4 regions of the Streptomyces sp. SGAir0957 genome follow, and region 1 is predicted to be linked to each of the others. Evidence: riboswitches for the same ligand, from Rfam matches in the RefSeq annotation. Region 1 holds a riboswitch; each other region holds the start of a gene.
What was found. A riboswitch is a leader RNA that binds a small molecule or an ion and turns the genes downstream of it on or off. The one in region 1 is predicted to bind thiamine pyrophosphate.
Positions count from the first base shown of each region.

Region 1 (7,684 bases):
GGACCGTGAGGGTGCTGAGGCGGGAGCTACGCGTTCCCCTCGCGGCACCTCATCTTTTTCTGCACTGATCCCGTGAAGGACAACCGTGTCCGTAACCCCCCGTATATCCGCACGCGCCGCCCGTTTCGCCGGTGTCGCGGCCGCCGCGACCGCGCTGACGCTGGGCGTCGCCGGTACCGCTTCTGCGTGCAACATCAACGAGTTCAGCGCCAAGGCCTCTTGCGTCGGTGACAAGGGCGTCATCACCGTCACGGACGTCGACGCCTCTGGCACGGAGGCCACCGTCACGCTCGAAGACGCGTCGGGCAAGCAGCTCGGCCAGCAGACCGTGAAGGGCACCCGCGAGGGCGCCACCATCACGTTCGAGGAGAACTGGGCCCCGAGCACCACGTACCGCGTCCACGTGAAGACCGTCAAGTACAACGTGGACGACTACATCAAGGGCGACGTCAAGACGCCGGCGACGGCTTGCGCCACCGAGAAGCCGACCCCGCCGGTCACCGAGAAGCCGACCCCGCCGGTCACTGAGAAGCCGACCCCGGCCCCGGAGACGTCGACCCCGGCCGAGACCGCCACGCCGACCCCGTCGGCCCCCGAGTCCGAGACCCCCGCGGCCCCGGCCCCGGACAACTCGGCCTCCCCGGCCGGTGGTTCGGACCTCGCCGAGACCGGTGCCGACAGCAACACCGGCCTGTTCGCCGGCATCGCGGCGGCGCTCGTCGTCGCCGGTGGCGGTGTGGTCTTCGCCCTGCGCAAGCGCGGCGCGGCCCAGAACTAGCAGCAAGGAAGGGGCCGTACGGGGCATCTGCCCCGTACGGCCCCTTTCGCGCGCCCGGGGCCGGGACGGCCCCGGTCTCAGCCGAAGGTGGCCCGCTCCAGCCAGAAGTCGAGCAGCGCGCGGTCACCGAGCACCTCGACCCGCCCGGAGTCCAGAGGCTGTCGCCGGTAGAACGCGAGCAGCAGATCGGTCATCGGGCCGCGCAGCGCCACGTCGGCCTTGCCGTGCTCGCGCCGCCAGCCGATCCCCTCGTCGCCCAGCTCGATCAGCCATTCGGCGGCCGACTCGGGGGCCGTGTCGGTCGCGTGGAGGTGCAGCGTGCGGCCGCCCGCCTTGAGTTCCTGCGCCGCGTCCCGGGCGTCGACGTCCTGCACGTAGCGCACGATCCGCAGCCATTCGTCGACCGCGTCGGCGGCGACCTCGGGCGCCACGTCGTACTCCGCCTTGGCCGCGAGCGCCGCGTCCGCCCGGTGGATCACCGTCTCGTGGGTCATCCGGCGGGCCCAGAACCCGGAGTCGTGCTGCCACGCCCAGCTCCAGCAGGCGGTGTCGGGCCCCGCCGCGCGCAGGGTGTCCGCGAGGCGCCGGGCCCCGTCGGCGAGCCAGGCGCCGAGGGTGGCGGGGTCGTCGTCGGCCGGGGCGCGGTCCGGCACGTCGTCCTCGTCCAGTTGCTCGCTCGCCCGGGTGCGCACCATCGCCTCGGCCCAGCGGTGCGCGCGGCCCACGTGCTCGACGAGCTCGCGCAGGGTCCAGTCGGGGCAGGTCGGCACGGTCGCCGCGAGATCGGCCCCGTCCAGATGCGCCCGCAACAGGTCGCTCTGCGCGATGATTTCGGCGCAGAAGCGGTCGTGGGTGAGCAGGCTGTCGGGGGTGCGCGCGGGTGTCGTCATGCGCCGACCCTACGTAGCCGGTCCCCCGCCCAGCACCACAATTTCGGCTGCGTCGAAGGCCACGCCGACCTCGGCGCCCTGCTCCGGCGCGTCCCGCAGCGCGCAGGCCGCTTCCAGTTGGGGCGCGTCCTCGGGCCGCAGGTGCAGCGCGACGTGCGTCCCCCGGAAGGTGCGCGCGGCGACGGTGCAGGTCAGCTGGGCATCGGCGGCGTCGACGAGCCGTACGCCCGCGGGCCGTACGAGGATCTTGCCGGGCCCCCGCGGCGCGCCGGCCGGGACCGGCACCTTGCCCCACGGGGTGTCCGCGGCGTCACCCGAGACCGAGACGGTCGCCTCGACCACGTTGTCGAAACCGAGGAAGCGGGCCACGAATTCGTCGGCCGGGTGCCGCCACACGTCGAGGGGCGTGCCGGACTGGGCGATGCGCCCGTCCCGCATGACGACGACGCGGTCCGCGAGCGCGAACGCCTCGCCCTGGTCGTGGGTGACGGCGAGGACGGTGGTGCCCAACTCGCCGAACAGCTGGCGCAGTTCGACGACCAGGCGCTCGCGCAGGGACCGGTCGAGCTGGCCGAGCGGCTCGTCGAGCATGAGGAGGCGGGGCCGCGGCGCGAGCGCGCGGGCCAGCGCGACGCGCTGCTGCTCACCGCCGGACAGGGCGCCGACGGCCCGGCCGGCGGCCCCGGGCAGCCCGACCAGGTCGAGCAACTCCCTTACGCGCGCCCGCTGTTCGCTCTTCCCGGCACCGTGCATCCGCAGCCCGAACGCCACATTGCCGCCCACGTCCCGCTGCGGGAACAGCTGGTGGTCCTGGAACATCAGGCCCACGCCCCGCTTGTGCGCGGGCACGCCCGCCTGGTCGCGCCCGGCGAGGACCACCCGCCCGGAGTCGAGGTGCTGCAACCCGGCGACCACCCGGAGCAGCGTCGACTTGCCGCTGCCGCTGGGCCCGAGGACGCAGACGATCTCGTGCTCGGCGACCTCCAGGTCCACGCGGTCGAGCGCGGCGCGCCCCCCGAACCGTACGGTCGCGTCGTCCAGTGCGAGCATGGCCGCCATTTCAGAACTCCCCGGTCGTGGCCCGCGCGGGCCGTGCGCGTTCGAGCAGCAGCAACGAGACGGCACAGACGATCATCAGGACCGTCGAGAGGGCCATCGCCTGCCCGTAGTTGAGGTCTCCGGCGCGGCCGAGCAGCCGCGCCACGGCGACCGGCAGCGTCGGGTTGTCGGGCCGCGCGATGAACACCGTCGCCCCGAACTCGCCCAGGGACACGGCGAACGCGAACCCCGCCGCGACCAGCAGCGCCCGCCGCACCATCGGCAGGTCGACCTCCCGCCAGGCCCGCAGCGGCGAGGCGCCGAGCACGGCGGCGGCCTCCCGCAGCCGCCCGTCCACGGCGCGCAGGACCGGCAGCATCGTCCGTACGACGAAGGGCACGCCGACCAGCGCCTGGGCGAGCGGCACCAGGATCCAGGAGGCGCGCAGGTCGAGCGGCGGCTTGTCGAGCGTGATGAGGAACCCGAACCCGACGGTCACCGCGGACACCCCGAGCGGCAGCATCAACAGCGCGTCGAACCCGCGCACCAGGCGGCCCGCGCGCCGGGTCAGCGCCGCCGCCGCGAGCCCACCGATGACGAGGGCGATCCCGGTGGCGGCGAGCGCGTACTCCAGGGAGTTCCAGACGGCATTGATCGGCGCTACGAGGAAGGTCCCGCCGTCGGAGTCGCCGAGCGCCCGGTAGTACGCGAACCCGTATCCGCCCGGTGCGTCGAGCGAGCGCTGGATCAGCACGCCGAGCGGCAGCAGGATCAGGACGGCGACGGTGGCGAGGACCCCGGCGAGCAGCGCCCACTGCCCGGCCCCGCGCGGCTTGCGCGCCGTGTGCGCCGCGTCGACGAGCCGGAGCGCGCTCTCCCGGCGCCGCACGCTCCAGGCGTGCACGCCGAGGATCAGCCCGACCGCGACGAACTGCACGAGCGTGAGGACGGCCGCCGTCGACAGGTCGAAGATCTGCGCGGTCTGCCGGTAGATCTCGACTTCGAGGGTCGAGTAGCCGGGCCCGCCGAGGATCTGCACGACCCCGAACGACGTGAACGTGAAGAGGAAGACCATCAGCCCCGCCGCGGCCACGGCCGGACCGAGCGCGGGCAGCGTCACCCTGCGGAACGCCGCGAACCGCGAGGCGCCGAGCATCCGCGCGGCCTCCTCCTGGCGCGGGTCGAGCTGCCCCCAGAGCCCGCCCACGGTCCGCACGACGACGGCGTAGTTGAAGAAGACGTGCGCGACGAGGATCGCCCAGACCGTGGTGTCGAGCCGCACTCCCCACAGCTCGTCGAGGAGCCCGCCCCGCCCGACGAGCGCCAGGAACGCCGTCCCGACGACGACGGTCGGCAGCACGAACGGCACGGTCACGACCGCCCGCAGGATCTGCTTGCCGGGAAAGTCGAGCCGCGCGAACACGTACGCGCCGGGCAACGCGATCAGCAACGTCAGAGCCGTCGACGCGAGCGCCTGCCACACCGTGAACCACAGGACGTGCCGGATGTCCGCGTCCCCGAGGACGTCCCCGATCCGGCCGAACTGCCAGGCGCCGCCGACGAGCAGCCCGCGGCGCACGATGGCGACGACCGGATAGGCGAAGAAGACGGCGAAGAACGCCACGGGCACGACCATGAGGCCGAGCCGCGCGGCGTCCCCGGAGAGACGGGGCCGGGACGTACGCGCAGGGGTCTCCCGCGTCACTTCCTTACGAGCGAGGTCCACGACTTGACCCACTTGTCACGATTGTCCGTGATCATGCGCATGTTCATGTACGCGGGGTCGTCGACCCGTACGGCGTACTTGGTGTACTCGGCGGGCGCGTGGGCGTCCTCGGTCACCGGGTCGACGAACATGTTGAGCGGCATGTCCTCCTGGAACTCCTTCGAGATCAGGAAGTCGAGCAGCGCCTGACCGCCCTTCTCGTTCTTCGCCCCGTCGAGCAGCCCGGCGAACTCGATCTGCTGGAAGCACGTCTTGGTGGCCACGCCGACCGGCGACGTCTTCGGCTGCGGGTCCGCGTAGATCGCCTCGGCGGGCGGCGAGGACGCGTACGACACGACGAGCGGCCGGTCGCCGCCCGCCTTCTTGCCGCCGGCGCTGCCGCTGAACTCCTCGTTGTAGGCCTGGTCCCAGCCGTCGACGACCTTCACCCCGTTGGCCACGAGCTTCTTCCAGTAGCCCTGCCAGCCGTCCTCGCCGTACTGTGCGGCCGTCCCGAGCAGAAAGCCGAGACCGGGCGAGGAGGTGGCCGCGTTCTCGGTGACGAGCAGGTTCTTGTACTGCGGCTCGACGAGATCCGCGAAGGAGGACGGCGGCGCCAGCTTGTGCCGCTCGAAGTACTTCTTGTCGTAGTTCACGCAGATGTCGCCGGTGTCGACCGGCGTGACCTGGTACCTGCCGACGAGGACGTCGAGCCGGAACTCGCTCAGCACCCGGTCGATCCCCCTGGCCTTGTACGGGGTGAAGATCTTGTTGTCGACGGCCCGGGACAACAGCGTGTTGTCGACGCCGAAGAACACGTCGCCCTGCGGATTGCCCCTGGACAGGATCGCCTTGTTGACGGCCTGCCCGGCATCACCGTCCTTCAGGACTCTCACCTTGTACCCGGACTTCTCCTCGAAGTCCTTCAGCACGTTCTTGGAGACGGCCCAGGAGTCATGACTGACGAGGGTGACGGTCTTCGAGTCGCCGGAGCCGCCGTCACCGGACGACCCGCAGGCGGCGAGGGCGACCAGCCCGAACCCCACGGCCAGGGCGACGCTTGTCCTCTTACTGATGGTGCTCATTGTTTTTCCTCCTGGAATGACCAGGAGAAGACGCGGCCCCGCCCGGAGCCTTCACAGGTCCCCGGGCAGGGCGCAACAGCATGAGTGATGACCGAACTTCCTACCCGGAATGACCCGGGCGAGGTTCAGAGGGTCTGCGGCCTGCGGTGTGGAACCGGTGCCGCACTCTCAGCGCTGTGGCGCTCCCCTGTCGGAATATGAAGATGTAGTTGTTCCCGCCGGCCCCAGGCTACCGCTCGGTCGCGGCGAGCTGACCGCACGCCCCGTCGATCTCCTGGCCACGGGTGTCCCGGATGGTCACGGGCACCCCGTGCGCGGCGATCGCGTCGACGAACGCCTTCTCGTCCTCGGGCCGCGACGCGGTCCACTTCGACCCCGGCGTCGGGTTCAGCGGGATGAGATTGACGTGTACCGGCTTGCCCCGCAGCAGCCGGCCGAGCCGGTCACCACGCCACGCCTGATCGTTGATGTCGCGGATGAGCGCGTACTCGATCGAGAGCCGGCGCCCGGACTTCGCGGCGTACTCCCACCCGGCGTCGAGGACCTCGCGCACCTTCCACCGGGTATTGACCGGTACGAGGGTGTCGCGCAGCTCGTCGTCGGGCGCGTGCAGCGAGATGGCGAGGCGGCACTTGAACCCCTCGTCGGCGAACCGGTGAATGGCCGGCACGAGCCCGACCGTCGACACGGTGATGCCGCGCTGGGACAGCCCCAGGCCGTCCGGCTCGGGGTCGGTCAGCGCGCGGATGGCGCCGACGACCCGCTTGTAGTTGGCGAGCGGCTCGCCCATCCCCATGAAGACGATGTTGCTGAGCCGCGCGGGACCACCGGGGATCTCCCCGTCCCGCAGCGCGCGCATCCCGTCCACGATCTGGTGCACGATCTCGCCGGTCGACAGGTTCCGGTCGAGCCCGGCCTGCCCCGTCGCGCAGAACGGGCAGTTCATCCCGCATCCCGCCTGCGACGAGATGCACATGGTGACCCGGTCCGGGTAGCGCATGAGCACGGACTCGACGAGCGTCCCGTCGAACAGCCGCCACAGCGTCTTGCGCGTGGTCTCCTGGTCGGTCGACAGATGCCGCACGACCGTCATCAGCTCGGGCAGCAGCGCCTCCCGCAGCTTCTCCCGCGAACCGGCGGGGATGTCGGTCCACTCCGCGGGGTCGTGCGCGTACCGCGCGAAGTAGTGCTGCGACAGCTGCTTGGCGCGGAACGGCTTCTCACCGATCGCGGCAACAGCCTCCTTCCGCTCGGCGGGCGAAAGGTCGGCAAGGTGCCGCGGCGGCTTCTTGGCTCCGCGGGGGGCGACGAAAGTGAGTTCTCCGGGCTTAGGCATGGCTGTACCAGTGTCGCAGATAGATGGGGCTGACCTGGGGTCGTCGCGCTGGACGCCTGTCACTGTCGGTCGCCGCTGGTCACTGGTGAGCGGCCTCGGACGGCCCAGGGACGGCCCGGGCCGCGCCAGTGCTACCCCAATCCACCTCGGCCGATGGCGGTTTCGGCTGTCTACCGCAACGCGTCGGCATTGCCCCCCCAGGCACGGGCATGAGGACGTTCAAGCCATGGGTATCCATACACGATCGCTTCCGCGGCAACTGCTGGCAATATCAGGAGAAAACGACACATTGACGCACAAGGGGGAACTGAAGAAGATGCCTATCTCAATCGAATTACCCGAGGGATTCCCTCGACCGGCCGGAGATTCCGGAAGGCTACTCCTTCAGTCTTTATTCACGGCACACAAGAGAGACGGCCGCTGGCTAAGCCCCAAAAAGCTGAACCGGCTACTTCAGAGGTCTAGCACGTCACTCCCCGAGGCCATGCTTGAATTGCCCTCTGGACTTACGAGAGAAACCGCAGAAGAAATCAACATCCGCAACTCAATCGGCGAAGTACATCTGACATTTGCAGGAGTTGCCAACTGCGTCGGATCCGACGCGATCTTGCGGGTTTTCTTCGAGATCCTTGCGGAGGCTGCAGAGAAGGAGCGGGAAGAGAGTCGATGGACCTTGGGGCGAGTACGCATCACCCCCGAGGAGACCGATCGGGTCAAGTCTGCACTTGCGGGACTCACCTTCCGCAATCCGGTTGATTTCCTGATGGGGATTGTGGAACTTGAGCCCTGGTGTATCGGCGCATCTAGGAGCGGCGGCTGGGACATGTATGTGCCTGCAGGAATGTCGGTCGA
Region 1 is NZ_CP027293.1:2,646,987-2,654,670, forward strand. Features, by position in the region: gene C1N81_RS16680 (LAETG motif-containing sortase-dependent surface protein) at 86-778, shown strand; gene C1N81_RS16685 (maleylpyruvate isomerase family mycothiol-dependent enzyme) at 856-1,668, opposite strand; gene C1N81_RS16690 (ABC transporter ATP-binding protein) at 1,678-2,718, opposite strand; gene C1N81_RS16695 (ABC transporter permease) at 2,729-4,432, opposite strand; gene C1N81_RS16700 (thiamine ABC transporter substrate-binding protein) at 4,408-5,496, opposite strand; TPP riboswitch at 5,576-5,695, opposite strand; gene rlmN (23S rRNA (adenine(2503)-C(2))-methyltransferase RlmN) at 5,726-6,832, opposite strand; gene C1N81_RS16710 (TIGR02391 family protein) at 7,317-7,684, shown strand, end outside.

Region 2 (7,684 bases), 1.7 Mb from region 1:
GCGGTGGAGCGGCTGAGCAGCCGTGGAGCCCAGCAAAATCGTCGCATCATGATCACCGACGCGCTGCGCCACTGGCGGGACACGCTCGGCGTGCCCGTCTACTTCGCGCTCTACCGCGACGGCGAGATCGAGATCGTCGCCGTAGCCGACACCCCGGCCAGTCCGGCCGTCGAGGAGTGGGCCGACTTCACCGCGACCGGGCACGCCCACGCGATCGGCCAGTGCCTGCTCTCCCAGCTCGGCGAGGAGGCCCGCCGGGACCATCTCGACCGCCATCCGGCCCGCGCCCTCACTCCGTACTCGGTACGGGACGACCGGACGCTGCTGCGCAAGCTGCGGACCGTGGGTCGGATGGAGCCGCTGATCGAGCGCCAGGAGTATGCGCTGGGCACGGCCTGCGCCGCGTTCCCGGTCACCATCGGCTCGACCGCGGCGACCGTGGCCATCTCCCTTCCCGCACATCAGGCGGACCGGCTGCTGCCCCTCGCACGCCGGCTGCAGGACGAGATCGGCAACCTCGTAGGGACACTCGCCTTCTCTATCAGCATCTGAAAACTCACTCCTTGTAATTAAGTGTGTACGTTGAGCAAGATGCCAGCAGCGTCAGGAAGGTCATTCCTGGCCAATCGACGTCACATTGACGGGGTAGGCGATGCGCGAGTCGGTACAAGCAGTGCAAGCAGAGGTCATGATGAGCTTCCTCGTCTCCGAGGAGCTGTCGTTCCGCATCCCGGTGGAGCTCCGGTACGAGTCCGCCGATCCGTATGCGGTACGCCTCACGTTCCATCTCCCTGGTGACGCGCCCGTGACCTGGGCATTCGGCAGGGAGCTCCTCGTCGACGGGGTCAACGGGGCCACCGGTGACGGCGACGTCCGGATCATGCCCGTGGAGAACGCGGGAGGCGGCGCCGACGAGTTGCCGGTGGACGTGCACATCCGGCTGCAAGTGGGCGGTGATCACGCGCTGTTCCGGGCCGGGGTCGCCCCGCTCGTCGCGTTCCTCGACCGCACGGACAAGCTCGTCCCCCTCGGACAGGAACAGGCCCTGGCCGACTACGAGGCCGAACTCGACGAGGCGCTCGACCGGATTCTCGCCGAGGAGCAGAACGCGGGCTGACCCGGCAGTCGACGACGTGACGCCTGTGCGGCGCGGTGCACCCGAGCCGTTCCGCGCCGCTCAGCGCTTGCGTCGTCGGCCTCCACCACCGCGTCCCGGAGCGGTCCGCGCAGGCTTGCCGGGCATCGGACGGTCGGCCGAGACCACGAGGGCGGCCAGCGCGGTGGTCACCGGCACCGCCGCCACCAGGCCGATCGAACCGACCAGCGTGCGCACGATCTCCTCGGCCACCAGCTCGCTGTTGGCCACGTCGACCACGCTGCTCTGCGCGATCGAGAACAGCAGGAGCAGCGGCAGCGCCGCGCCCGCGTACGCCAGGACCAGGGTGTTGACGACGGACGCGATGTGGTCGCGGCCGATCCGGATGCCCGCCCGGTACAGGCCGCGCCAGCCCATCGTCGGGTTGGCCTCGTGCAGCTCCCACACCGCCGACGTCTGCGTGACCGTCACGTCGTCCAGGACCCCGAGCGAACCGATGATGACGCCCGCGAGCAGCAGACCGCTCATGTCGATGTCCGGGTAGAGCCCGTGGATCAGGCCGGTGTTGTCGTCCGTGTTGCCCGTCAGCGCGGCCCAGCCGATGAAGAGCGACCCCAACAGCCCGATGAGCAGCAGCGATACGAGGGTGCCCAGGACGGCGACCGAGGTACGGGCCGTCAGGCCATGGCACATGTAGAGCGCGATCAGCATGATCGCGCTCGCCCCGACGACCGCCACGACCAACGGGTTCGAGCCCTGGAGGATCGCCGGGAGGATGAACAGGGTCAGCACCAGGAAGCTGACCGCGAGCGCGACCAGCGCCATGACGCCGCGCATGCGGCCCACCACCACGACGACCAGGGCGAAGATCCCGGCGAGGAGCGCCATGGGGAGCTTGCGGTTCACATCGGTGACCGAGTACTGCAACTCCTTGGGAGCGTCCGGCGCGTAGGCGACGATCACCCTCTGGCCCTCGCGCAGTTGCCGTGGCGAGTCCGGCTGGATGATCTCCGTGAACGTACGGCCCGTGTCCTTGCCGGTGTCGACCCGGATCGTCGCCTTCTCACAGGTACCCGAGGACGGGTTCTGCGTCGACGTGCCCGAGGGGTCCTGGGTGGCGGAGCCCGTCGCGTTCACGGACTTGCAGTCCACCTTCTCGACCTCGGCGACCGTGGCCTGCTGCGTCTGCCGGTCGAAGCCGACGCCGGTGCGCTCGTGCTCAGGAGCGCCGCCGGGCCACAGCACCACGAGACCGACGACGACGGCCATGGAGAACGGCACCAGGATCGCCGCGATGACCTTGCGCAGATGCTGTGAGACGGGGGCGGCGGGGCCATGACTGTGAGAGTGGCCGTGCCCGCCAGGTCCGTGCCCTGATGGACCCTCTCCATGCGGAGGTTGGGGCGGCGGAGGCGGAGGCTGCTGCGTCGTGGTCACCGCCCGATCATCGCAAGAACGACAGGGGCCCTCTGTTCAACGCGTCCGAAGTGACGCTAGCGTGGAGGCACTTTGCACACGCGGGAGCTCGGAGCACCGGGCTGAGAGGGCGCTGACCTTCGTCCATGCGGTTTCACGTGAAACAGCGTGAAACGCCGCCGACGAACACCGCTGCGTCGACCGCCGAACCTGTTACCGGGTAATGCCGGCGTAGGGAGTAGGTCTCATGACCACAACGGACGCACGCACGCCTGCCTCCAACGGCTCTGAGCCGGAGGCCGGGAAGTCCATCGGCTGGCACAAGGGGTACATCCGGGGCTCGCGCCCCGACCTCAACGTGCCGGTCCGCCAGGTGCACCTCACCAACGGCCAGGCCGTCACGCTGTACGACACCTCCGGCCCGTACACCGACCCCACCGTCGACACCGACGTGCGCAGGGGGCTCGCCCCGCTCCGGGAGAACTGGATCATCGCCCGCGGTGACACCGAGGAGTACGCGGGCCGCCCCGCCCGCCCCGAGGACGACGGCATCAAGCACACCTCGCCGCGCGGCGGGCTGCGCAACCTCGACGCGGTCTTCCCAGGCCGCCCTCGTCAGCCGCGCCGCGGCAGGACCGGCGAGCCCGTGACCCAGCTCGCGTACGCCAGGCGGGGCGAGATCACCCCGGAGATGGAGTACGTGGCCATCCGGGAGAACGTCGCCCCTGAGGTCGTCCGTGACGAGATCGCGGCAGGCCGCGCGGTGCTGCCCGCCAACGTGAACCACCCGGAGATCGAGCCGATGATCATCGGCAAGCGGTTCCTGGTGAAGGTCAACGCCAACATCGGCAACTCCGCCGTCACCTCGTCCATCGAGGAGGAAGTGGAGAAGATGACGTGGGCGACCCGCTGGGGCGCCGACACCGTCATGGACCTCTCCACCGGCCGCAACATCCACACCACGCGCGAATGGGTCCTGCGCAACTCCCCCGTCCCCATCGGCACCGTGCCGCTCTACCAGGCTCTCGAAAAGGTCGACGGCAAGGCCGAGGAACTGACCTGGGAGATCTACAAGGACACCGTCATCGAGCAGGCCGAACAAGGCGTGGACTACATGACGGTCCACGCCGGAGTCCGGCTCCCGTACGTCCCGCTGACCGCCAACCGCAAGACCGGCATCGTCTCGCGCGGCGGCTCGATCATGGCCGCGTGGTGTCTCGCACACCACAGGGAGAGCTTCCTCTACGAGCACTTCGAGGAGCTCTGCGACATCCTCGCCGCGTACGACGTCACGTACTCGCTCGGCGACGGGCTGCGCCCCGGCTCGATCGCGGACGCCAACGACGAGGCTCAGTTCGCCGAGCTCAGGACACTCGGCGAACTGAACTCGATCGCCAAGCGGCACGGCGTCCAGACCATGATCGAGGGGCCGGGCCACGTCCCGATGCACAAGATCAAGGAGAACATCGACCTCCAGCAGGAGATCTGCGAGGAGGCCCCGTTCTACACGCTCGGCCCGCTGACCACGGACGTCGCTCCGGCGTATGACCACATCACGTCCGGAATCGGCGCCGCGATGATCGCCTGGTGGGGCACGGCGATGCTCTGCTACGTCACCCCCAAGGAACACCTCGGCCTGCCCAACCGCGACGACGTGAAGACCGGCGTCATCACGTACAAGATCGCGGCGCACGCGGCGGACCTCGCCAAGGGGCACCCCGGAGCGCAGGACTGGGACGACGCACTCTCGGACGCCCGCTTCGAGTTCCGGTGGGAGGACCAGTTCAATCTGGCCCTCGACCCGGACACGGCCCGCGAGTTCCACGACGAGACGCTCCCCGCCGAACCGGCGAAGACGGCGCACTTCTGCTCGATGTGCGGCCCGAAGTTCTGCTCGATGAAGATCTCGCAGGACATCCGTCGCGAGCACGGCACCACGCAGGCCGAGGTCGAGGCCGGTATGGAGCAGAAGTCGAAGGAGTTCGCCGAGGCGGGCAATCGCGTCTACCTGCCGCTCGCCAACTGACCGGCGAGCGCGGATGACGACGGGCTCGGGGCCACACCGTGCACCCCGAGCCCCTTGTCCCCGGCTCAGTCCGGCTGGTGCTCGGGGCCCCCGAAGTCCGGGCTGGAGAAGTCCGGACTGGAGAACCCGGCACGCTGCCCCGTGGCGGTACCGCCGCCGTCGGGGCTGCTGAACCCGGGCCTGTTGTAGCCGAGCTGGGGCATACGGCCGGTGGAGCCGCCGCCCCTGCCGCCGCTCAGCGAACCGCCGCCCAGGGCGGTCCGGGCCTGGGCGTCCCGCAGGAACGGCAGGATGCCCCGCTCGAGAAGCGCCTCGGCCCAGGCTTCCCTGGCGCGCGCCACCTCCTTGTTGGCTTCGCCGTGGGCGCTTGCCTGCAGCGAGGTCGACCCGTTGCGCAGGGCCGTCAGGAGCAGGCAGACCGCGGCGACGAGGATGCCCGCCGCGGTGAGCGCGCCGAAGACCCAGCCGACGGACAGCAGGGTGCCGGCGAAGTCGGGCTGCGGGTTGAGCATCTTCAGGATGTAGCCGACCAGCAGGAAGATGGCGGCCGCGGTCCCGGCGAGGACCGGGGCGAGGACGACGGCGACCGCGGCGACGCCGGGTCCCGTGGTCTCCGCGACCTCGCCCACCCTGGCGGCGAAACCGATGGAGCTGGAGCCGCCGGACTCGGCCGAGCTGGAGGAGCCTCCTTCACGTAGCGGACGGACGGGTTGCGGAGCGGCGCGCAGCTCGTCGCGGACCTTGGTGTACTGCTCGTACTCGGTGGCTGCCGCCGTGCTGATCAGTGCGGCGGCGTTCAGTGCCATGGTGCGCAGTTGTTCGGGGTTGAGCCGCTGGCCCACGGCGGCGAGATCAGGCCGGTTGGGTGCGGTACGCAGCGCCTCATCGAGGATCCGCTCGAACTCGGGGCGGTCCTCGTTCAGCAAATGCGGAGCGCTGTTCATGTGCATCCCCCGATGCTCCGTAGGGCTTGGTGGCCCGCATGGTTACGAGCCGTCGGGCAGAAACGGAGGGGAGCCTGCTACGGATAAGCCGATGGTAGAGCGGTCACAGCACGCCGTGACAGGGGGTTTTCGAAATTCAGCCGTCGGCGCGCCGGACGCTCCGTCCACGGCGCCTGCCCGGGGAACTCTCAGCCATGCATGGGGAGTTGCTGGACCAGCAGCTTTCCGGCCATCGTGACGCCGCCGTCCATGGCGATGGCGAGCCCACCCGCGTAAACATGAGGCCCCTCGACGACCGGACCGCTGTCCTCGCCGTCGGCGTCCTCGGTGCCGACCTCGCCGAGAAGGTACGGAATCGGGCTGTGGCCGTGCACGACGCGCGAGCCGCCGTAGGCGCCGAGGAGCTCGCGTACGGCGCCGGGGCCCGACTCCTCGTCGCGGAACGCGAAGCGCTTGGTCAGCTTGCGGAACACGTCCCAGCACTCGTCCGCGTCGTTGCGCGTGAGGGTCTCGCGGACCGTGTCGTTGACCGCCTCGATGGAGTCGCCGTAGTCCAGATAGGCGGTCGTGTCGGAGTGCATGAGGAGGTGGTCGTCCTCGATCTCGATCGCGTCGAGCCGGGACATCCACTGCAGATGCACGTCCTGGAGGCGGTCCATGTCGGACTTCTGTCCACCGTTGAGCAACCAGGCCGCCTGGAAGGTGGCAGTGCCCGCGCCCGAGTTGACCGGCGTGTCGCCGAACCGCTTCGCGCCGAGCAGCAGCAGCTCGTGGTTGCCCATGAGCGCCTTGCAGTAACCGCCGGCGGCGGCCGCCTCGGCGCTCAGCCGCATCACGAGGTCGATGACGCCGATGCCGTCGGGGCCGCGGTCGGTGAAGTCGCCGAGGAACCACAGGCGCGCGTTGCCCGCCACCCAGGCGCCGTCCGCGTCGACCAGGCCCTTCTCGCGGAGCGCCGCGAGCAGCTCGTCGAGGTAGCCGTGCACGTCGCCCACGACGTACAGCGGCCCCTTCTCGTCGCTCGACCGGGGCGCGGGCGCGGTGGTCTCCATCCGCACCGTGTCCCCCCGGTTGATGACGGGCAGGTCGCGCTCGGTCGGCGTGTAGCCGTCGGGGAACCGCTCCGCCTCGGGGGAGTCGGGAACAGGCTCGGTGGGCTGCACGTTCGCCGGTACGTCATGGACGTACGCGGGCACGCGGAAGTCACGCAGCGTCTCCGTGCGCGCTGCGGGTCCCTGACCGGCCCCCTGAGTCATCGACCCCTCCACCATTGCGCCGCCTGTGCACCGGATCGGACTGCCTGGTCGCAGCGGCCCGCGGTGTCGTCCGCCCATCATAGGAATGCGGCTCGTGCTGTGTGATGCACCAGGGGTGGTGAATCGGTGACGGGCGGCTGTTCGCCACACTTTTCTCCCGAATTGGTGTGGACTTTTCCCCTCGGCCGCGGCGTCCGCGGCCGGTCCGGAGGGTGAGTGGGGCCGGTCAGCCCTGCCCCGGGGAGCGGGGCGGGCTGACCGTGGTGCGCTGCGGGCGGCGCTGCGAGGAGGTCCGCACGATCAATTCGGTCGGTATGACCTGCTCGACCGGTTGGTCCGAATCGACTCCTTCGATGGCGTCGATCAGGAGCTGGATGACGGCTGTGCCGATACGGCGCGGTTTCAGTGACAGGGTCGTGATGGGCGGCTCCGTCGTCGCGTACACGGTCGACTCGCTGCAGCACACGAGCAGCAGGTCCTCCGGTACGCGCAGGCCGTAGCGGCGGGCCGCGGCGAGCAGATCGGTGCCATTGGGGTCGAAGAGGCCGTAGACCGCGTCGGGCCGGTCCGGACGGGCGAGCAGCCGGTCGGCGGCGACGGCGCCCGCGCACGGGTCGTGCGCCGGATAGGACTCGTAGACCGGCTCCTGCCCGATCCGCTCGCACCAGTGCAGATAGGCCGAGGTGGACAGGTGGGTGTAGGTGTCGGTGGTGGTGCCGGTGAGCAGGCCGATGCGGCGTGCGCCGGCCTCGGCGAGATGGTCGAGGATGCCGAGGACGGCGGCCTCGTGGTCGTTGTCCACCCAGGCGGTCACGGGCAGGGTGCCCGCGGGACGTCCGTCCGAGACGACGGGCAGGCCCTGGCGGACCAGCTCGCTGACGACCGGGTCGTGGTCGGAGGGGTCGATGACGACGGTGCCGTCGAGGGCGACGTTCGACCACACGTC
Region 2 is NZ_CP027293.1:4,342,358-4,350,041, forward strand. Features, by position in the region: gene C1N81_RS24250 (IclR family transcriptional regulator) at 1-552, shown strand, start outside; gene C1N81_RS24255 (SsgA family sporulation/cell division regulator) at 653-1,117, shown strand; gene C1N81_RS24260 (YibE/F family protein) at 1,178-2,533, opposite strand; TPP riboswitch at 2,604-2,767, shown strand; gene thiC (phosphomethylpyrimidine synthase ThiC) at 2,760-4,538, shown strand; gene C1N81_RS24270 (hypothetical protein) at 4,604-5,488, opposite strand; gene C1N81_RS24275 (metallophosphoesterase) at 5,671-6,738, opposite strand; gene C1N81_RS24280 (LacI family DNA-binding transcriptional regulator) at 6,965-7,684, opposite strand, start outside.
Region 2: another riboswitch for thiamine pyrophosphate. It lies ahead of thiC (phosphomethylpyrimidine synthase ThiC); the one in region 1 lies ahead of C1N81_RS16700 (thiamine ABC transporter substrate-binding protein).

Region 3 (7,684 bases), 3.5 Mb from region 1:
GCCCTCGGTGGGCGAGGAGGCCTCGGCGAAGTGGCGCCGGGGGATGCGGCCCGCCCGGTGCGCGAGACGGCCCGCCTCCACCGCGTGCCGCATGCCCTCGGCCATGAGCACCGGCTCCTGGGCGCGGGTCACCGCCGAGGCGAGCATCACACCCGCGCAGCCCAGCTCCATGGCGAGCGCGACGTCGGACGCCGTGCCCGCGCCCGCGTCCAGGATCACCGGCACGCGCGCGTGCTCGACGATCAGCTCGAAGTTGTGCGGGTTGCGGATGCCGAGGCCCGAACCGATGGGGGAGCCGAGCGGCATGATCGCCGCGCAGCCCACGTCCTCCAGCTTGCGCGCCAGGACCGGGTCGTCGTTCGTGTAGGGGAGGACGGTGAAGCCGTCGTCCACCAGGGTTTCCGCCGCCTCCAGCGTTTCTATCGGGTCGGGGAGGAGGGTTCGTTCGTCCGCGATCACTTCCAGTTTGATCAGGTTCGTGTTCAGGGCTTCGCGGGCCAGGCGGGCCGTCAGGGTCGCTTCTCCCGCTGTATAGCAGCCCGCCGTGTTCGGCAGTACCTGGATGTTCAGCTTCTCCAGGACCGAGAGGACCGAGCCGTGCACGGTCGCGTTCACGCGGCGCATCGCCACGGTGGTGAGTTCGGTGCCCGACGCGGTCAGCGCGCGTTCCAGGACGTCCAGGCTCGGGGCGCCGCCCGTGCCCATGATCAGGCGGGAGGAGTAGGTCGTGTCTCCCAGGATGAAAGCGTCGTCCGCCATGTCAGCCTCCTTGCACCGCGGTGAGGACCTCCACGCGGTCGCCTTCGTTCAGTTCTGTCGCCTGCCAGCGGGTGCGCGGGACGACCGTCTCGTTCAGGGCGGCCGCCACGCCGGAGTGGGCGGTCGTGAGCGTGGTCACGAGCGTGGCGAGGGTGGTTCCGGCCGTCACCGCTCGTGGCTCGCCGTTCAGGGTCACGTTCATGCGGGCTGCTCCGAGGTGGCCAGGGCGGGGGCGGGCGCCGCCGGGAAACGGTCCGGGGCGAAGGGGGCCGCTTCCGGCGGGAGTTCACCCGTCGTCAGGGCGTGGGCCATCGCGTCGCCCGTGACCGGGGTCAGCAGCACTCCGTTGCGGTAGTGGCCCGTCGCCAGGAGGAGGCCGGGCAGGGCCGTCGGGCCGAGGAGCGGGGCGTTGTCCGGGGAGCCCGGGCGCAGGCCCGCGCAGGTCTCCGTCAGCGGGAGTTCCGTGATGCCGGGGACCAGTTCGTGGGCGTCGCGCAGGAGTTCGTAGACGCCGCCCGCCGTGACCGTCGTGTCCCAGCCGAGCTCCTCGCTGGTGGCGCCCACGACGAGTTCGCCGTTGACCCTCGGCACCAGGTACAGGTGGCTGCCGCGGACCACCGCGCGGATCGTGCGGCTGAGGAACGGCGCGTACCGCGGCGGCACCGTCAGGCGCAGGACCTGGCCCTTCACCGGGCGGACCGGTGGGCGCACCTCGTCCGGGACGCCGGGGAGCGAGGCGCTGTGGCTGCCCGTCGCCAGGACCGTCTGACCGGCTGTCAGGGCGGTGCCGTCGGTCAGGGTCACGCCCTGCGCTCTGTCCTGGATCACTGAGAGGCGTTCGGCCCTCTGGCGGTGGAAGGTCACCCCCGCGCGTTCGCAGGCCGTCACAAGGGCGCTCGCGAGTCTTCTCGGGTCGATCTGGTGGTCGCCGTCGACCCGCAGGCCCCCGCGCACGCCCGGTGCGAGCATCGGCTCCAGGCGGCGGCACTCGCGGCCCGACAGCCATACGGACTCCAGGCCCGACTTCCGCTGGAACGCGTGCAGTTCGCGCAGGTGCGCCCGGTCGTCCGCGTCCAGGGCGACCGCGAGCGTGCCGCACGCGCGGTAGCCGAGGTCCTGGCCGCTCGCCTCGGACAGCTCCGCCGCGAACCGCGGATAGCGGCGCGCCGACTCGACGTTCAGAGCGAGCAGCGTCTGCTCGCCGTAGTGCAGTTCGGTGACCGCGGCCAGCATTCCGGCCGCGACCTGGGCGGCCCCGCCGCCCGGTCCGGGGTCCACGACCGCGACCGACAGGCCGCGCTGCGCGGTCCGCCACGCCGTGACGAGACCGATGATGCCGCCCCCGACGACCAGTACGTCGGTGGCTTCGGTGGGAATACGCGACATGGGCGTCCAGCCCCTCCCTTCGCCGGCATGACCCGGATCAGGTTCGTACGGTCGGAGGCCGCTCCAGCCTCCCTCTCAGCCCGCTGCGTACGGGCTCCCGCGAGTGCTCTACGTCGGTCACTCTAACTCTTGGGCGCGAGCCGCAGTAAGTACGGGCGCAGGTGCGGACGGCGGCTTGATCTCTAAACCAGTGACACGTGTGCAGGACGTCACGGCGCGGGAGTGGCCCGCACCGCTGACCGACGCAAGATCAGATGCCTAAGGTGATCCGGTGAGCGAGCAACCGAGCGGCAACGGGACATCTCAGGGGCGACGGCACGTCGTCATCGTCGGCGCGGGGATGGCCGGCGTGCAGACCGCCGTGGCCCTGCGCGAACAGGGCTTCGCGGGCGACGTCACGCTGATCGGCGCCGAACCCCATCCGCCCTACGACCGGCCGCCGCTCTCCAAGGCCGTCCTGCTCGGCAAGGCCGACGGGTCCGCCTTCGACGTGGACTTCGCCGCCCTGGGCGTCACCGTCGAGCTGGGGCGCGAGGTCACCGGTGTGCGGCCCGCCGATCATGAGCTCGACACCGCCGGCGGGCCCGTCTCCTACGACGTCCTGGTCGTCGCCACCGGTGCCGAACCCGTCCGGCTGCCCGGCGCCGACGCCGTCCCCGGCGTGCATCTGCTGCGCACCCTCGACGACGCCGAGCGGCTGCGGCCCGTCCTCGCCGAGCAGCGCGACGTGGTGGTCGTGGGCGCCGGGTGGATCGGCGCCGAGTTCGCCACCGCGGCCCGCGAGGCCGGCTGCCGCGTCACCGTCGTGGAGGCCGCCGGGCGGCCGCTGGCCGGGGCGCTGCCCGCCGAGATCGCCGCGCCCATGTCGGCCTGGTACGCCGACGCCGGGGCCCACCTGCGCACCCACGCGCGCGTGGAGCACATCGAGCCCGGGTTCGTGGCCCTGGACGACGGGACGCGGCTGCCCGCCGGAGCCGTCGTCATCGGCATCGGGGCCCGGCCCGCCACCGGCTGGCTGGCCGGTTCCGGGATCGACCTGGGCGAGCACCGGGAGGTCGTCGCCGACGCCGGGCTGCGGACCTCCGTGCCCGATGTCTACGCCGTCGGGGACTGCTCCTCCTTCCCCTCGGCGCGCTACGGCGAGCGCCTGCTCGTCCACCACTGGGACAACGCCTTGCAGGGGCCCCGGACCGTCGCGGCGAACATCATCGGCGAGACACCGGCCGTGTACGACCCCGTGCCCTACTTCTGGTCCGAGCAGTTCGGGCGGTTCGTGCAGTACGCGGGGCACCACCGTGCCGCCGACACGACCGTGTGGCGCGGGGACCCGGCCGGTGCGGCCTGGTCCGTGTGCTGGCTGCGCGAGGGGGCCCTGGTGGCCGTCCTGGCCGTCGGCAAGCCCCGCGACCTCGCCCAGGGGCGCAAACTCATCGAGGCGGGCACCGTGCTCGACCCGGAGCTGCTGGCCGATCCCGCCCGGCCGCTGAAGTCCGCCGCGGCCTGAGGCGCCGCCGCGGCCGTAAAAACACCTGGTCAGCCCGGTCCGGCTTTCCGACTGTCAGTCCTAGATGGCACGCTTGTCCTGTGACCGAGATTGACGCAAAGACCGATGCTCTCGTCCCCGACTGGCTCACCCTTCCCGACATCGCCGAGCGGCTCGGCGTCGAGGTGACGCGCGTGCGCCAGCTGGTGAAGGAGGGCCAGGTGATCGCTGTACGCCGCGGTGAGAACCGGGCGCTGCACGTGCCCGCCGCCTTCATCGACGGCGACAAGATCGTCAAGGGCCTCACCGGCACCCTGACGCTCCTGCGGGACGACGGCTTCAGCGACGAAGAGATGCTGGAGTGGCTCTTCACCCCCGACCCGACCCTGCCGGGCACGCCCGCGCAGGCCCTGAGCGAGAATCGCGGCACGGAGGTGAAGCGCCGCGCCCAGGCGCTCGCCGTCTGACCTGACAACCGTCCGGTGTGCGTGCCACGCGCGCGTGGCACGCACACCACGACCATCAACGGGGGATGTCCCATGGCCGACCCGCAGCGCGCCCTGCTCGCCGATGCCCGGCTCTACCTGTGCACCGACGCCCGCAAGCGCCAGGGCGACCTGCCGGAGTTCCTCGACGCCGTGCTCGCGGGCGGCGTGGACATCGTGCAGCTGCGGGACAAGGGCATGGAGGCCGGTGAGGAGCTGGAGCACCTCGCCGTGTTCGCCGACGCGGCCCGCCGCCACGGCAAGCTCTTCGCGGTCAACGACCGGGCGGACGTCGCGCACGCGAGCGGCTCGGACGTGCTCCACCTCGGCCAGGGCGACCTGCCCGTCCCCGCGGCCCGCGCCCTCCTGGGCGACGACGTCCTCATAGGCCGCTCCACGCACGCCGACGCGGAGGCCGACGCGGCCGCCTTCCAGGAAGGCGTGGACTACTTCTGCACCGGTCCGTGCTGGCCGACACCGACGAAGCCGGGCCGCCACGCGCCCGGCCTGGACCTCGTGCGGCACACCGCCGCCCTCGGGACCGACCGCCCCTGGTTCGCCATCGGCGGCATCGACCTGGGGAACCTGGATCAGGTCCTGGAGGCCGGGGCCCGTCGCGTCGTCGTCGTCCGCGCCCTCACCGAGGCCGACGACCCCGGGGCCGCCGCGGCCGAGTTCGCCAAGCGCCTGCGTTCGATCTGAACCGCCACCCCCCTCGGCGGCGGCGCCGTCGGGGTCTGTCCGGAAGCTGGACGGGGATTATGGGCAACCAGCATCCCTCAGTAACCTGCCCGTATGGCCTTTGGCACCGCTTCCACCAGGACTGATCGAGCCCGCACCGTGCGCGACATGCTCGCGGCCGGGAAGACGACGTACTCGTTCGAATTCTCCGCCCCGAAAACCGCGAAGGGCGAGCGCAACCTGTGGAACGCCCTGCGCAGGGTCGAGGCCGTGTCGCCCGACTTCGTCTCCGTGACCTACGGCGCGGGCGGCTCCACGCGCGCGGGCACGGTAAAGGAGACCGAGCAGATCGTCGCCGACACGACGCTGACGCCGGTCGCCCACATCACCGCCGTCGAGCACTCGGTCGCCGAACTGCGCAACATCATCGGGCAGTACGCCGACGCCGGGATCCGGAACATGCTCGCCGTGCGCGGAGACCCGCCCGGTGACCCGATGGGCGACTGGATCTCCCACCCCGAGGGGCTGACGTACGCGGCCGAGCTCGTCGAGCTGATCAAGGAGTCGGGGGACTTCTGCGTCGGCGTCGCCGCGTTCCCGGCCATGCATCCGCGCTCCGCGGAGTGGGACACCGACGTGCGGCACTTCGTCGACAAGTGCCGGGCGGGCGCCGACTACGCGATCACGCAGATGTTCTTCTACCCGGAGGAGTACCTGCGGCTGCGCGACCGGGTCGCCGCGGCGGGCTGCGAGACGCCGATCATCCCCGAATGCATGCCGGTCACGAGCGTGCGCATGCTCGAGCGGCTGCCGAAGCTGAGCAACGCCGACTTCCCGCCGGCGCTGAAAGAGCGCATCCTCACAGCCAAAGACGATCCGGCCGCTGTACGCTCCATTGGCATCGAGTTCGCGACGGAGTTCTGCGCGAAGCTGCTTGACGAGGGTGTCCCGGGTCTGCACTTCATTACGCTCAACAACTCCACGGCGACGCTGGAGATCTACGAAAATCTGGGCCTGCACGAACAGCGGGCCTGATGGGCCGTACCCGCGCGGGGTCACGGCCGTACGAGAGGGGCGTACATGGGCTGGGCGGTCCTCTACATCGCGTTCGGACTGGTGGCACTCTGGCTCCTCGGTGAGGTGCTGCTGCAGTACAAGGCACGGCTCCGCTGGCGCCTGCTGGCCTTCGGCGGCTTCCTCGGGGTCGTCCTCGGTGTCCTGCTGCCGTCGGTGCTCGTCATCGCGGCCGGCGCCATCGCCTTCGCGGTCGGCCAGACGTACGTGACGCTGTCGTTCCGCAGCGGCTTCGCGTCCGGCTGGGCGCTGAAGAACAAGCCGGGTGCCGAGGAAGGCGGGAGCAAACGCCGCCGCAAGGAGCCGGTCCGCCAGGAACCCCAGCTGGAGGTCTCGGACCTGGAGTACGGGCAGGGTGAGCAGGCGTCCGCCCAGGACTACCCGCAGCCCCCCGAGAGCCCGGCCGAGTCCACCGCGGTCTACGCCACCACCGAGCCGATGCCCGACGACACCGGCCAGTACGGCGTCTACAGCGACACCGCCTACGCCCAGACCGCGCACGGCCAGCAGGGCCAGCAAGGTCACGAGCAGCAGAGCTACGGGTACGACACCGCGTCCTACGGCTACGACCAGCAGGGCTACGGCTACGACACCGGGCAGCAGGGTTACGCCGCGCCCTACTCGGACCCGTACATCGGCGGCCAGTCCTACCCGGCGCAGACCCAGTACGGCGACGCGTACGGCACGGGGCAGCAGCAGTACGGCGACCCGTACGCGGTGGGCTACGGCACGGACACCCCTCCGGGCGGCGTCTGGGTGCCGCAGCAGCGCAACACCGAGGGCCAGCAGCAGAACTACGGCGGCGAACTGCCGCCCGAGCAGACCTACCCCGGGTACCCGCAGCACGACCCGAACGCCGGGTACGACAACGGGTACGACGAGCAGCAGTACCGGTACTGACCCGCCCCCCCCGGGCGGAGCGGCAGGACCGCTCGGCCCGGCGTCCTGGCACGCCGCGGCTCACTGCGAGCCGCGGAACTCCGGGCCCTCCACGATCAGACCGGCCACGAGCGCCCCGGACATGCCCGCGTGCGGCAGCCCGCCGCCGGGGTGCGACCAGCCGCCCACCGCGAACAGGCCCGGCAGCTCCGTCGTGTTCGAGGGATGCAACAGCCTGCCCTGTGCGGCGGCCAGGGCAGGCGCTGGGACCGCCCCGCCCACCGCCCCGGTCTCCTCGGCGATGTCGCGGGGCGTACGGACCTCGTGCCACAGGAGCCGGTCGCGCAGTCCGGGCACGGCCCGCCCGGCGGCCGCGAGGACCGCGTCCACGTCGGTCTCGTCCACGCGCGCGTGGGGCGGCACGGTCACGGTGACGGTGGCCGCCTCGTGTGCGGCGTCCGGGACCTGGGACGGCTCGCCGGGGCGCAGCACCGTCACCGTCGGCCGCACGGGCCGCGGGCCGTCCTCGAACAGCCACGCCAGCTCGGCGCCCCGGTCCGCGCCGTGCACGACCGTGCGGTGCGGGGTGCCCTCGGGCCGCGCCCCGCGCAGCGCCAGATGGACCGTGAGCCGGCTGGGCACGCCCGCCTCGGGACGCGCCGGGACCCCGGCCCGCAGCGCCCGGTCCGGCACCAGCGCGTCCAGCACGCCCGGTGCGACGCCCGCCACCACGAAGTCGGCGTCCTCGACGGCGCCCCCGGCAAGCTCGACACCGGCCGCGCGGCCGTCCTTGACGACGATCCGGGTGACGTCCGCGCCGAAGACGAACTCGACCCGGCGCTCCAGGCAGCGCGCGTACACCGCGTCCGCGAGCGCCCGCATGCCTCCGGTCACCGCCCACGTCCCGAAGGTCTGCTCCATGTACGGCAGCACGGCC
Region 3 is NZ_CP027293.1:6,100,618-6,108,301, forward strand. Features, by position in the region: gene C1N81_RS32420 (thiazole synthase) at 1-759, opposite strand, end outside; gene thiS (sulfur carrier protein ThiS) at 761-961, opposite strand; gene thiO (glycine oxidase ThiO) at 958-2,145, opposite strand; TPP riboswitch at 2,143-2,256, opposite strand; gene C1N81_RS32435 (NAD(P)/FAD-dependent oxidoreductase) at 2,417-3,649, shown strand; gene C1N81_RS32440 (Rv2175c family DNA-binding protein) at 3,730-4,095, shown strand; gene thiE (thiamine phosphate synthase) at 4,168-4,815, shown strand; gene metF (methylenetetrahydrofolate reductase [NAD(P)H]) at 4,909-5,829, shown strand; gene C1N81_RS32455 (hypothetical protein) at 5,875-6,768, shown strand; gene C1N81_RS32460 (phytoene desaturase family protein) at 6,829-7,684, opposite strand, start outside.
Region 3: another riboswitch for thiamine pyrophosphate. It lies ahead of thiO (glycine oxidase ThiO); the one in region 1 lies ahead of C1N81_RS16700 (thiamine ABC transporter substrate-binding protein).

Region 4 (7,684 bases), 5.1 Mb from region 1:
CTGATCGGCCGTTCTGGTGCCCTACGCCCCGGGCTCCAGCTCGGCGTACACGATCAGGTTGTCCACCGGATGCCCCTGCGCGTCGAAGGCCCCGTCGCAGGTGATCAGGCGCAGGGCGCGGCTGTTGGTGGCGCCGTAGACCTTCCGCGTCGGGAACGTCCTCTTGCTGACGGTCTCGGTGGCCGTGACGGTGAAGTGGGCCGTCTTGTCGGCGGAGTTGCGGACGGTGATGTCCGCGCCCTTGCGGAGCTTGCGCAGGTCGTGGAAGACGGCCTTGCCGAACCGCGTGTCGTTGTGCCCGATGATCACCGCGGGGCCGCGCTCGCCCGGCGCGGGTCCGCCCGTGTACCAGCCGGCGGTCATGCCCTGGTCGGCGGGCGGCACCTCGACCGTGCCGTCCCCGTTCAGGCCGAGCGGCAGCAGGGCGCTGTCGATGCCGAGGGAGGGGACGGTCACCCGGGTGGGGGTGGCGGGGGTCCCGGACGCGGGGGCCCGCCCGGAGGGCGTCGCGACGGTACGGGCGTCGCCGCTGATCCGCGTGCCGGTGCCGGATTCGCACGCCGTCAGCAGGGCGAGCAGGACGGTCAGCGGCAGGGCGACGGCCACGCGCCGCGTCGGCTGGTGCACAGGTGACTCCTGAGGGGCGGGGAGCGGGGAGCAAGGCGGCGCCGCCTCCGTACGGGCCGGCGGCGGCGCCACGTGGAGGGCTCGTCAGCGCTGGTGCGACGCGCGGCGGCGGAGCGCCACCGTGCCCGCGCCCGCGAGCAGCGCCGCGGCGGAGAGCGATGTGACGAGGCCGGTGGAGCCGGTGCCGCCGTCGGAGACGGGGCGTTCGCCCGCGGCGACTCCGCCGCGCGGCGCGGCGGCGGCGGCCGCGCGCTTGCGCGCCTCGTCGCTGCCCGGCGCCGCGGGGACGGGGCTCGCCTTGTCGGCGCGCTCCGCCTTCTCCGCGGCGGCCCGCTTGCGGGCGACCTCCTCCTCGCGCGTCGCCGGGGCGGGGGACGCCTTGTCGGCCTTCTCCGCGGCGGCGGCCTCGCTCGCCACCGGCTTCGGCGTCGTGTCGGAGGCGAGGGCGGCGCCGGCCGGGGCGAGCACCCCGGCGGTCACGGCCGCCGCGACGGCGGCGGTGCGCACGACGGAGCGGCGGGGCCGCCGGTGGGAACCTCGGTGGGACATGGTGTGCACTCCAATACCTGGACGCGGGCGGCCGGTCGGCCGCGCCGTGCCGACCGCCGGGCGGCGTCCGCCCTTGATCGACAGGCCCAGGCTCGCGTGGAGTTGTGAAGAAGCTGTCAGACCGCTGTGGTCATCGCATCAGGGCGTCCCGGCGGAGTGCGCCGCGGGCGCCGGGCCCGCGATTGGCAGCCGCAGCGTGAACACCGAACCCTCGCCCTCCGTACTGGCCGCCGTCGCCGAACCCCCGTGCGCCTGCGCCAGTTTGCGCACGATCGACAGGCCGAGCCCGCTGCCGCCGGTGCGCCGGTTGCGGGACTTGTCCGCACGCCAGAACCGGTCGAAGACGTAGGGCAGGTCCGCCGCGGAGATGCCGCTGCCGGTGTCGGCGACCTCGACGACGATCTCGTCCCCGGTGTCGGTCGCGCGGGCCCGCAGGGTGACCGTGCCGCCGGGGCCGGTGTGGCGGATCGCGTTGGACACCAGGTTGGCGACGGCCTGGCGCAGCCGTACGGGGTCGGCCCGCAACTCGGGCAGCGGCGCGGCCGGTTGGTCCACCGACACCGACAGGGTCACGGCGGCCGTCTCCGCCCGCACCTGGTGCGCCGTGGCGACCTGGCCGAGCAGTTCCTCCACCCGCACCGGGCGCGGGTGCAGCCGCAGCGCGTCCGCGTCGGCCGCCGCCAGGTCCTGTAGGTCGTCGATGAGGTGCTGGAGTTGCACGGCCTCTTCGAGGAGCGAGTCAATGAACGCCGGGTCGGGGTCGGCGACGCCGTCCTGTGCCGCTTCCAGCCAGCCCCGGATGGTGCTGAGCGGGGTGCGCAGTTCGTGGGCGACGTCGCTGACCATCGCCTTGCGCTGCTCCTCCAGGCGGGTGCGGTGGGCCGACATGTCGTTGAACGCGGCGGCGAGCCGGCCGATCTCGTTGTCCGTCGTCACGGGCACCGGCTGGGTCTCCTGGCCGTCCTTGAGCCGCTGGGCGGCGCCGGTCAGCGCGTACAGCGGGCGGACGAGGCGGGTGCCCGCGAGGACGGACGCGCCGACGGTCAGGGCGAGGACGAGCGCGGCGACGCCCGCGATCTTCGCCGTGTTCCGGGGCGAGAGGTCGAAGCCGGGGACGGTGGCGCCGCCCTGGTCGCCGATGAAGAGGAGCACGGGCGCGGCGACGTACGAGGTGAGCTGTTCGCGCCGGGCCGTGCCGACGCAGGTGGCGACGGTGCGGTCGTCCTGCGCGGTCTCGGCCGGGGCGGGCGCCGGGACCGGGACCGGGGCCGTCCGGGCCGCGGCCTCGGCGGCCCGCCTCTTGGCGGCCACCGCGCGTGGTCCTTGCTGCCAGGTGAGGTCGAGGGCGAGATCCACGCGGTCGTGCCCCTGCCGCTTGAGGCAGGAGTTGGTGAGCCGGGTCAACGCGCTGAGCGCCTTGCCCTCGGTTCTGGTCGGTTCGTCGAGCGCGCCCGTCCCGCACTTGTAGTAGCCCGGGTCCTCCGCGCCCGGACCGACCGGTTCGACCGTGGGCCGTCCGCTCGGGCCCACGACGACGTCGGCGGCGATGCCGAGCGAGCGCAGGCACGCCTTGTTCCGCTCGGCGAAGTCGCGCAGCGTCGTCCGCTCGGCGCCGGGCAGCTTGAACGGGCCGACCGCGCGCGCGTCGATGCGGTCCGTCGCCGCGTCCTGGCTCCCGGTGCGGGCGGAGGCGAGCGCCGTGTCGACGGAGAGCGGGTCGACGGTCGCGGACGCCTGCGCGGGCAGGGTCCCGGCCGGCTTGCGCCCGGCCGAGTCGGCGAGGGGCGCGCGTCCTTGCGTGGTGAGGGTGATGTGGCGGCCGGTGGAGTCGGCCAGTTCGCGGACGACCTGGTCGACGCCGTCCCAGCGGGGGTGCGTGGCGGCGTAGCCGAGGAGGGTGTCGTAGATCCTCGTGTCGTCGGCGAGGTTCTGGCCCTGTTCCTGCTTGATGGCGCCGGACGTGGTCTGCACGGCGAGCCAGGCCGTCGCCGCCACGGAGCAGGTGGCGACCAGGACGGAGACGCCGAGGAGCCGCCCGCGCAGGCTCTTGCGCAGCGGCGGCCGGTCCGTCCCGCCGCCTTCGGCGGTCCTACGCCGACGCATCGCGGGCGCCCTTCGCCGGGTCCGTCAGCTTGTAGCCGACGCCGAAGACGGTGAGCAGCCGGACGGGGCGGCGCGGCTGCGGCTCGATCTTCTTGCGGAGGTTCATGACGTGCACGTCGACCGTGCGGTTGCTGATGTACCGGTCGAAGCCGTGCAGTTCGGCGAGGAGCATCTCCCGGCTGAAGACCCGGCCCGGCTCGGCCGCCATCGCCGCGAGCAGCCGGAACTCCCCCGGCGTGCACTCGACGGGCGCCCCGTCCACGGCCACCTCGTGCCGGTCGGGGTCGACGACGAGCGAGCCGACGACCAGTCGCGCGGACGCCGGGCCCGTCGCGCCGCCCCTGCGCGTGCGGCGCAGCAGGGTCCGTACCCGCGCCATCAGCTCGCGCGGGCTGTACGGCTTGGTCATGTAGTCGTCGGCCCCGAGGTCGAGGCCGAGCAGCAGGTCGTCCTCGGTGCTGCGCGCGGTCAGCATCAGGACCGGGGCCTCCCGCGCCTCGGCGCGCAGCACCCGTACGACGTCGAGGCCGTCGGTCCGCGGCATCATCACGTCGAGGACGAGGAGGTCGGGCTCCCTGAGCCGGACCTCCTCGATGGCCTGCCGCCCGTCCCGTACGACGGTGACGGTGTGGCCCTCACGCTCCAGGTAGCGGCGGACCAGCTCGGCCTGTTTCTCGTCGTCTTCGGCGACCATGACGTTTGCGCACACCCCGCAGATCGTAGGCGAGGCGCGGGAACAGGTGTCCGGTCGGTGCACAGCCAGGATCTCAGCCCCGGCGCAGCCTGAACGGGGCGTACACGAGCAGCGCCGTCCCGAACGCGACGTAGTAGCCGAGGTCCGCGCCGTGCAGCGCCTCGGCCACCGGGCCTACGTACAGCGAGGTGTTCATGAACGGGACCGTGGCGGCGAACGCGGCGAGGAACGCGGCCAGGGCGGGCAGGAGCGGCTGCCGCTCCGCCTCCTCCGCCGCGAGGTCGACGGGGGCGCCGCCCCGCGCGCGGGCGCGGGCGCGCCAGTCGACGAGGACGACCGCGACGAAGCCGGGGATCCAGTAGCCCACGAACAGCAGGACGTTCTGGAAGCGGGCGGCGGTGTCGGCGGCGTGCATCCACAGCACCAGCGGAAAGCCGAGCAGCGCGGCGAGCGCGGCGGCGAGCGGCCGGGGCAGCCGGGCGCCGATGGTCTGGAGGGCGAGCGAGCCGCTGTAGTCGTTCATGGCGTTGCTGCACAGCGCGGCGAGCGCCACGGCCAGGAGTCCGACCGAGCCGAGGACACCGCCGCCGAGCAGGGTGTCGACGCCCTGCGCCGTCTGGTCGGTGAAGACGGAGGCGCCCCAGAGCCCGAGCGCCTGCACGGCCGTGAAGGAGACGACGACCCCGGCGAGCGTGCACCAGAACATGCGGGCCGGGGACGTGGTGCGCGGCAGGTAGCGGCTGAAGTCACTGGCGTACGGGGCCCACGAGAGGGCGAGGCTCAGCGCGATGGTGGTGGTCAGCGCGAACGCGCCCGCGCGGTCGGCGCCGCTCACGCCCCCGTGGCCGGACGGGGTGACCCCGGTGTGCGCCAGACGCAGCGCGAGGGCGCAGAAGGCGACCGCGAGAACCGCCGTCATCCACTGCTGGAGGCGGTGGATCGCCTCATAGCCCAGCGCGCCGAACGCGCCCTGGGCGGCCATCATCACGAGCGCCCCGAGCCAGAACGGCCAGCCGCAGAGCCGGGCGAGCGCGTCGCCGCCGAACAGGCCGATCAGCGCGTCCCAGGCGATGGAGGACAGCCACTGCAGCGCGCCAGGGACGACGACGCCCCGGCCGAACGCGAGCCGTGCGAGCGGGAGTTGACCGGCGCCGGTGGCGCTGCCCCAGGTGCCGAGGTAGGCGGTCGGCACGGCGCCGAGCACCGTGCCGAGGACCACGGCGGCGAGCGCGGTGGCGAAGTCCAGGCCGAGCGCGATGCCGACGGTGCCGGTGAAGACGCCGCTCATCGTCAGGTTGGGCGCGAACCACACGGTGAAGAGGCGTCCGGCGCCGCCGTACCGGTGGCTCGCGGGAACGGGTGCGATGCCCCGTGCCTCGGGCCGCCAGTCACCGGGCGCGGTGGGCATACGCCCGTCGAAGGCGGCCTCGCGGGGCCGTGGGGAAGCGTGCGGCATCGACATCTCGCTGACATCCCTCCGCCAGTGTTAACTGGTTCAGGTTCTACGGGTGTGATCTCAGCCCCGTCATCAGCGCGGGGCACCCCGTGTCGGGCAGTACCGCAGCGCACCCTACCCTGTCGTCCATGAGGACCATCGGCCTGATCGGCGGCATGAGCTGGGAGTCCACGGCCGAGTACTACCGGCTGCTCAACGAGCTGACGCGGGAGCGGCTCGGCGGGCTGCACTCGGCGCGGATCGTGCTGCACTCCGTGGACTTCGCGGAGATCGAGCGGTTGCAGGTCGCGGGCGACTGGGACGAGGCGGGGCGCGTCCTGGGCGCGGCGGCCAGGAGCCTGGAGGCGGCCGGCGCCGACCTGCTGCTGATCTGCACGAACACGATGCACAAGGTCGCGGACCAGGTGCAGGCGGCCACCTCGGTGCCGCTGCTGCATCTCGCCGACGCGACGGCGGACGCGGTCCGCGCGGCGGGCGCCCGGCGCGTCGGCCTGCTCGGCACCGCGTTCACGATGGAGCAGGACTTCTACCGCGGCCGCCTGGCGGGCCACGGCCTGGACGTGCTGGTCCCGGACGAGGCGGGCCGGGCGCTCGTGCACCGCGTGATCTACGAGGAGCTGTGCCTCGGCGTCGTCCGGGACTCCTCGCGCGCCGCGTACCAGGAGGTCATCGCCGACCTCGTGGACGCGGGCGCGGAGGGCGTCGTCCTCGGCTGTACGGAGATCGAGCTGCTGATCGGCGCGCAGGACAGCCCGGTCCCCGTCTTCCCGACGGCGCGGCTGCACGCCGAGGCGGCCGTGCGCGAGGCCCTGCGCGACGCCACGGTCTGAGACCTCAGGACGCCGGTTCCCCCAGCTCCTCGGGGGCCGCCGGGTGGAGGGCCTTGACGGCGTTCGTGACGGTGGCGTGGATGCCGCCCGTGAGCCGGTCCGCTCCGGCGGCGCGCAGCGCGGAGCGCGCGGCGGTGCCCGCGACGAGCGCGACGGAGCCGCCGTCCGGCTCCCCCTCCGTCTCCAGGCCCGTCTTGACGAACTGCCGCACCGCGCCGGAGGTGCAGCGCTCGACGCCCAGGAAGTTCACCGCGAAGAGCCGCTGCCCGGTGCGTGCCATCCGCTTGAGCAGGCCGCACAGTGCGGCCGCCACCGCGTCGTCGAACGTACCGCTGTCGTCGAACGCCCCGGCGACGTCGACGACCAGGACGTCACCGGCGGCCCAACGCGCCGGGAAGGTCACCCGCGCTCGCTCCATCTCGGTCCCTCGGTCCTCGGGCCGCGCATCGGCGGCGGCTCGTGTGCGGGGCGCCTACCCCGGCCCGCACGGCGCACGCCCCCCATCATGCGGCGCACCGGACGCTGCGGGACAGGCGCTTGCGGTGCCCGGCGCGGGGCAAGCGGCCGGAATGAAGGCAGCGACGAAGTTCTCCGCCCGGCGCCTGGCGGCCGCGGCGACCGGCCTGGCGATGGTCCCCGCCCTGGTGGGGTGCGGTGGTGGCGACGGGGACGGTCATGGCGCGGTGCACGGCGCCGAGTTGGCCGCGTCCGGCCTGCGGCTGACGATCACCACGGACAACGGGGTGCGGCTGCGGCCCACCGACGGTGACACGGTCGGCGTCGACGAGGCCGTCACCCACCGCTGGTCGCGCCACGACGACGCCCGTGTCCTCGATCTGTCCTGCCGCACCCCGGAGGGCTCCGGCCGGCCGTGTCCGCGTATGCCGGAGGTCGACGTCCCCGCAGGCACCGCCGTGACCGTCACCGCCCGCAATGCCGGGATCGACGCCGCGGGCCTGACCGGCCCCCTCGACCTGACCACCGTCAACGGGGATGTCACCGTGGCCGATTCCGGCGCGGGCGACGCGTCGCTGCGCCTCGTCACCCGGAACGGCTCCGTCCGCACCACCTCCGTACGCGCCTCGGCCCTGGGCGTGCGGACGGTCAACGGCGATGTCACCCTCGACTGCGCCACCGCCCCGCGCCGGGTGTCGGCGCGGACCGTGAACGGGTCGGTGGACGTCGCCGTGCCGCACGACGCCCCCGGCTACCGGGTGGACGCCACGACGGACAACGGGCACCCCGCGATCACCCTCCCGGCCGCCGACGGCTCCTCGCGCACCATGACGCTGGCGACCGTCAACGGCGACGTGCGGGCCGACCGCCTCTAGCTCTCGCGCGGCTCCCCCGGCCGCAGGCTCAGGACGAGGTCGCGCGGGAGGCCGTGCGTGTCGTGCAGATAGTGCAGGTCGTCCTCGTCGAGCG
Region 4 is NZ_CP027293.1:7,787,100-7,794,783, reverse strand. Features, by position in the region: gene C1N81_RS40660 (epoxide hydrolase family protein) at 1-4, shown strand, start outside; gene C1N81_RS40655 (class F sortase) at 22-627, opposite strand; gene C1N81_RS40650 (hypothetical protein) at 712-1,176, opposite strand; gene C1N81_RS40645 (sensor histidine kinase) at 1,315-3,279, opposite strand; gene C1N81_RS40640 (response regulator transcription factor) at 3,266-3,988, opposite strand; gene C1N81_RS40635 (purine-cytosine permease family protein) at 4,047-5,435, opposite strand; TPP riboswitch at 5,429-5,529, opposite strand; gene C1N81_RS40630 (aspartate/glutamate racemase family protein) at 5,558-6,259, shown strand; gene C1N81_RS40625 (STAS domain-containing protein) at 6,264-6,662, opposite strand; gene C1N81_RS40620 (DUF4097 family beta strand repeat-containing protein) at 6,829-7,590, shown strand; gene C1N81_RS40615 (alanine--tRNA ligase-related protein) at 7,587-7,684, opposite strand, start outside.
Region 4: another riboswitch for thiamine pyrophosphate. It lies ahead of C1N81_RS40635 (purine-cytosine permease family protein); the one in region 1 lies ahead of C1N81_RS16700 (thiamine ABC transporter substrate-binding protein).